DNA from 2 places in the Rhizobium sp. BK212 genome. Region 1 is predicted to be linked to the other one. Evidence: riboswitches for the same ligand, from Rfam matches in the RefSeq annotation. Region 1 holds a riboswitch; the other holds the start of a gene.
What was found. A riboswitch is a leader RNA that binds a small molecule or an ion and turns the genes downstream of it on or off. The one in region 1 is predicted to bind cobalamin.
Positions count from the first base shown of each region.

Region 1 (3,198 bases):
ATCTTACGCTCGAAGGCGTAGCGGTTCGGCAGTTTGGTGAGATGGTCGTGGGTTGCGGTCCAATCGGCCTTTGCCTGGGCGATGGCGCGCAGTTCCGTTTCCTTGCGCAGGTCGGCGATGCGCAGCACCGAATAGATGAAGCTCATGGCGCCGGCGATGCCGAGCGCCAGAACGAGCTTGTCGGCGCCGTACTCGCCGAAACCGGTCATGAAGAAGACAAGGCTGTCGTCAAGCTGCAACAGGGTGCAGAGGAGCCAGAGAGTAATCCCGAACCCGACGATCGAAACACATTGCCTTCCGGCCCTGCTCTGGAAAAATACCGGCACTGCGCCTTCTCCATCTCCACCCTTCGCGGAAATAGCACGAAAGTCTGAAATGTTCGTTGAAACCAGAAGGCGAATTATCGGAGGCGGCAGCCTCCTGATGTGCCGTCGAGGGACCGTGGGCGCCAGAGGAAAACGCCGAGCGAACCCTTGTCGTGGTTGGCAGAATGGCGGGCGCGGAAAAAAACGAAGGCGAGCGTGCCATGGCATCGCTCGCCCTTTTTCGTGCTTCAGGCGGTGACGATCAGCAGCGGGACGCTGACGATGAGACCGACCAGAACTGTGACTGTGGCGACACGCATCAAACGCAGGCGCCGCGTGCGCTCCCCACTCCAATCATATGTCATTCTTCCATCTCCTTGGGATAAGGAAGTAGTCCCCGCGAAACCGGGTTCAACAGAGATGACGCGATTTGCTTGTGTAAGGCTGGATAAGATCAGGACTCGCTAAAGCATCGGTCCGAAAATCGGAATCGATTTTCGGACCGATGCGAGGACTGAAAGTGTTAGAGCGTCCTTGTGCGTCCGAAAGGACGCACGGCGCTCTAATGCTGGAAGCGCAGAGACCAGCGCCGTCCATTGCTGGTCATGCGAATGACGGCGAGCGGCTCGATGTCGCTCAGCCAGAAAGAGGAGAGCGGCGCCTGAAGCACATGGGCGACCGCCGCCCGGATGACGGCTGCGTGACTGACGGCGATCACATGGCCGCCGAGGGCGGATTCGCTCTCCATCCAGTCGGCGACGCGTGTTCTCAAATCAAGAAGGCTCTCGCCGCCATGCGGGGCCGCTTCCGGATCGCTCATCCAGGCCATGAGGTTCTCAGGCTCTTCCGCCTCTATCGCGGCGATCGATCTGCCGGCCCAGCGGCCATGGTCGCAGTCGCGAAGCGCCGGATCGATCCGGGCTTGGAGGCGGAGCGCGTCAACAGTCTGGCGGGCGCGCAAAGCGGGGCTCGTGGCAACGCGATCGGCGTGGGGCAGGGCGGCCATCCTGCCGGCTTCTTCCGCCGCCTTGCCTTCCAGCGGTTCGTCGAGCGGGAACAGGGCCTTGCGGCTCGCCATCGTCGCGCCGTGGCAGATCCAGGTGAGGCGCGTATTCACGGTCGTTCTGATCTCCGGGAGTGCGGCTATGGCGCCGCAGGACGGCCCTTGGCCGACTTGTGAAGTTTCGTTGACAGTCTCTTCGGCGTGCAGATATAACCGTGCTGTTGCGGGTTTGGAAGCCGGTGGAAATCCGGCGCGGTCGCGCCACTGTGACCAGCGTGTCGAAAGCTCTTCGCGCTGGAAGTCAGACCCTACTGCACAAGCACTCTTTCGACTGAACGCGTCATTCCCGGAGGAATACATGTCTGACACCACTTTTGCGCCCGTCGCGGCACCGGCGCCGATCCCCCTGGGAGAGATCCTGCCATGGGCGATCTTCGGTGGCCTGCTGATGCTCATCGTTCTCTATTTTGTCGGCACCGAGGAAGGCGCGATGGCGCTGTTCAACGGGATGTATGTGCACGAATTCGTGCATGACGGCCGTCATCTCCTCGGCTTTCCCTGCCACTAGAGCGCGTCGCGATCTTTCAGATTCGCGCCTCACTTTAGGTCTTTGTTTTCGCATGTCGTTATCGCAAAACCGCTGCGCACTTTTGCGCGACATGCTTTAGGGGAGTTCCTGACATGGTTGGAAATCTTCTGCTTCGCGGCATGCTCGCGGGCCTGATTGCTGGCATCCTCGTTTTCGCTTTTGCGCATATCTTCGGCGAGCCGCTGGTCGATGCGGCGATCGCCTTCGAGGAGGCGACTGCCCAGGCGGCCGGTGAAGCTGCCGAACCTGAAATCGTCAGCCGCGCCACGCAGGCCGGTCTCGGCCTTTTCACCGGCGTCATGGCCTACAGCGTTGCCGTTGGCGGGCTCTTCGCTCTCGCCTTCGCTTTCGTGCACGGCCGTTTCAGCAGCCTTTCGGCGCGCGGCACCTCGGCCGTCATCGCCATTGCCGCCTTCGTGGCGATCGTCCTCGTTCCCGGTATCAAGTATCCGGCCAACCCGCCGGCGGTCGGCAATCCCGATACGATCGGCGTCAGGACCGAACTGTTCTTCCTGATGATCGTCGTCTCGCTCGCCGCGCTGATTGCCGCGGTGGCGCTGTCGCGCCGCCTCGCGGAGCGTTTCGGTCTCTGGAATGGCGCGATCATCGCCGGCATCGCTTATCTCGTCTTCATCGGCGTCGTGCTCTATCTGCTGCCGCCGATCAACGAGGTGCCGGAGAACTTCTCGGCGATGGTCCTCTGGCGGTTCCGCACGACTTCGCTCGGCATGCATGTGATCCTCTGGACAACCTTGGGCCTTACCTTCGGAGTGCTGGCGGAAAAGCGGCTTGCCGTTAAGGACGGTCAACGCGGCCGGCCGGCAACGGCATTTCACTGAACGCATCGAAGGGCACCGCTTGCCGGCGCCCTGAACTTTTCGGGCGGCCATGACAAGCAGCAGAACCATACCACTCGTGTCGACGGCGTTAGCCACCGCCGTCTTTTTTTGTGTGGTTGCTGGAAGCGCTCTTGCCCATAGCCCTAGCGGCGGCGGCAGCCATACCGGACTGGATATTCCGGAAATTTCCCATGGCGAGATGGCGGTGATTGCAGACTATCGCAGTGGGATCATCGACCTTGCTTCCCGTGCCGTCGATACCAACGAGCCGTTCCGCCGCGTCCTGAACTATGCCGAGATCCAGTATTCCTATTGTCTCTGGGGCCGGGTGCCGGGCAGCGTGACGGACGAGGAAAGCCCGTTCAACGAATGCGCCCATGCCTATCTCGCGGCGGCCAAGGCGGTCTTGCTGTCGATGCGCGAGATGCCGCAAGAGAGGGCTGCCGCGAATGAAATCATTTC
Region 1 is NZ_JACIFS010000007.1:23,817-27,014, reverse strand. Features, by position in the region: gene FHT79_RS21505 (bifunctional diguanylate cyclase/phosphodiesterase) at 1-326, opposite strand, end outside; gene FHT79_RS21500 (histidine phosphatase family protein) at 868-1,422, opposite strand; adenosylcobalamin (AdoCbl) riboswitch at 1,511-1,653, shown strand; gene FHT79_RS21495 (CbtB domain-containing protein) at 1,667-1,876, shown strand; gene FHT79_RS21490 (CbtA family protein) at 1,990-2,736, shown strand; gene FHT79_RS21485 (hypothetical protein) at 2,786-3,198, shown strand, end outside.

Region 2 (3,198 bases), on a different contig from region 1:
CGCGCTACGGCCTGCCGCGGGCCGAAATGCTCTCGCCGGTCAGCACCATGTGTGTGCGCACCTGCGACGGCGGCTTCTTCCCGATCAGCTCGAACGCCACTTCGGTCGATTTCGGCCGCGACGCCCAGACGTGCGCCAAGATGTGCCCGGGTATCGAGACAGAGCTGTTCTATCGTGACGTGACGAGCACCGAAGCCTCGAACATGATCTCGGTCGCAACGGGCACGCCCTACAGCGCCATGAAAAACGCCTTTGCCTACAAGAACCGCACGCCGGGGGAAAAGTCCTCCTGCGCCTGCAATCTCACCGCCTACTACGATGAGATGCGCGGCAAGCAGCCGTCAAGCGAACCGCCGCAACAAGGTTCGATCACCACCATCCGCACCAATCCCAGGGCGAAGGATGCTGCCGCAGCCCCACCGCAACCATCCGTCCCGGAGCGCCCCTACGATCCCGTGCAGAACAAGGTCCGCCAGGTCGGCCCGCAATTTCTTGCCGGTGATCAAGGCTCGATCGACCTCGCCAATCCGGCAACACCGGGGCCGCAGCCTCAACAGCAGTGATTGCTACGGGTCGTTGCGTCCCCACCCGTCATGGAAGACGAGCTCTTGGAGCGGCAGACGCTGCCGCCAGCCTTTGACGGAGAGTTCCGGCTCGTCATAAAGCCGATCGACGAAACCGGCACAGAGCCAGGCGACCACCTCGATATGCTCGGGTATGCCGAGAATGCTTTTCAGATCGCCTTCGCGAAAAATGCTGACCCAGCCGATGCCGACCCCTTCCGCCCGCGCCGCAAGCCAGAGATTCTGGATGGCGCAGACTGTGGAATAGCTATCCATCCTGGGATTGTGGGTGCGCCCCAGCACCACGCTGCCGCTGCGGGTGGGGTCGCAGGTCACGCATATGCCGAGCGGTGCCTCCGTGATGCCTTCGAGCTTGAGGGAGCGGTATGCCTGCCGCCGCTCGCCGGTAAACATCAGCGCCGCCTCCTCATTGGCCTTCACAAAGGCGTCCTGGACGCGCGCCCGGACCGCGGCACTTTTCACCAGAATGAAATTCCACGGCTGCATGAAGCCGACGGAGGGCGCATGATGGGCGGCCGTCAGCAGCCGCTCCACGACATCGTCAGGCAAGGGATCGGGCAGGAACTGGCTGCGAACGTCGCGCCGCGTCTTGATCGCGTGATAGACGGCCTCGCGCTCGGCCAAGGAAAAACCGGACGCCGCCGAAAGGGCATCCTCATCAAAGGGTCGCATCGTCAAATCCCCAACAACGCAACCGCCCGCCGTCCGCGCGGATCGGTCAATCTTGCCAGGCCGGTCTTCTGACTCGGCGTCATCCGTCTGCCGCAGCCTTCCCGGCGAGAAGCCAGTGGCGAGATGAAGCGGCAAGCGTCGGCCTTACAGCGTTGGGCACGTTCCGGCCTTGCACCGGATTCCCGATTCTCCCGCGTTGATGGCGGGCACCTGACGGCGCATCTATTTCAGGAAAGCGCGGCGACGGCAAGCCGGCCCGAGGTCGCAGTCGGGAACCAGGTTGAGCCACGCACCCTCCCGCGTCGGTTTGAAGCGGCTCGACAAGCTCCTTCATCCATAGTTTCTATGGCCTTATCACCACCGAAGGCGTATGGACGATACAGTCCCTCGCAGCATCCCGGTTGCCCGTGCCCCGCCTCACGCCCATGATCCTTGCGGTCGCCCTGTTCATGGAACAGATGGATTCGACCGTGATCGCCACCAGCCTGCCGGCGATCGCAGCCGATATCGGCACCTCGCCGATCGCGCTGAAGCTCGCCGTTACCAGCTATCTCGTGGCACTGGCGATCTTCATCCCGATCAGCGGCTGGATGTCCGATCGGTTCGGTGCGCGCAACATCTTCCGCATGGCGATCTTCGTCTTCATGATCGGCTCGGTCGCCTGCGCTTTCTCCAACTCGATCACGGCCTTCGTCATCTCACGGCTGGTCCAAGGCGCCGGCGGCTCGATGATGACGCCGGTCAGCCGCCTGCTTTTGGTCCGGGGAACGCCACGCCACGAACTCGTCGACGCCATGGCCTGGCTCACCATTCCCGCCTTGATCGGCCCGATCATGGGTCCGCCGATCGGCGGTTTCCTCACCACCTATCTCACCTGGCACTGGATCTTCTGGATCAACGTCCCGATCGGCGTGCTCGGCATCATCCTCGTCACCCGTTTCCTGCCGGCGGTCGAGCCGCGCAGCCCGCGGCCGATGGATTTCCCGGGCTTCTTCCTGTGCGGCCTCGGCTTCTCCGGCTTCGTCTTCGGCGTCTCGGTGATCAGCCTGCCGGCCGTGCCCGTCATCTACGGTTATGTCACGGTTGCGATCGGCATCCTTGCCGGTCTCATCTACCTCCTGCATGCCCGCCGCGCACCCTATCCGCTTCTCGATCCGAAGATGTTCCGCTACCCGATGTTCCGGGCGGCGATCCTCGGCGCCTCGAATTTCCGCATGGGGCTCGGCGCGCTGCCCTTCCTGATGCCGCTGATGCTGCAGCTCGGCTTCGGCCTGACGCCGCTGCAATCGGGCTCGGTCACTTTCGTCAGCGCACTCGGCTCCATGGGCTCGAAATTCGCCGCCTCGCGCACCTTCAATGCCTTCGGCTTCCGCACCGTCATATCAATCACCACCTTGCTGGCGGCGATCTTCCTCGGCATCAACGGCCTGTTCACCGCCGAAACCCCGCTTTTCCTGATCATGGCCTGCCTGCTGATCGGCGGCCTGTTCCGCTCCATGGCTTTCTCGGGCGTCAACGCCATGGCCTTCGGCGATGTCGACGCCGCCGACAGCAGCCAGGCAACCGCGATCAATGCCGTTGCCCAGCGTATCTCCATGGCAATGGGTGTGGCGATCGCCGGCGGCATCCTCGAAATTTCGAGCAGCTTCCATGGCGGCCGGCTGCTGGTCTCGGATTTCCACGTCGCCTTCTTCAGCGTCTCGGCGATTTCGGCGCTCGCCTGCATCACCTTCCTGCGGCTGCCGCGCGATGCCGGCGCGGAACTGACGACGCGCCGCCGCAAACACCGGCAGACGGAGCCCGAAGAGGCGATCGCGGAAAACAGCTGATCGCGGCAGATCACCAGCGGGCGTGATAGCGAAATCACACGCGTGTGCTCCGGCATCCCTTTCTACTTTATGATTTATTCACACATCAAATACACACTGCGTTTGCGCGTTTT
Region 2 is NZ_JACIFS010000003.1:165,904-169,101, reverse strand. Features, by position in the region: gene FHT79_RS10830 (DUF2865 domain-containing protein) at 1-563, shown strand, start outside; gene bluB (5,6-dimethylbenzimidazole synthase) at 567-1,256, opposite strand; cobalamin riboswitch at 1,297-1,485, opposite strand; gene FHT79_RS10820 (MFS transporter) at 1,682-3,085, shown strand.
Region 2: linked by a shared signal. The riboswitch ahead of bluB (5,6-dimethylbenzimidazole synthase) and the one ahead of FHT79_RS21495 (CbtB domain-containing protein) in region 1 are both predicted to bind cobalamin.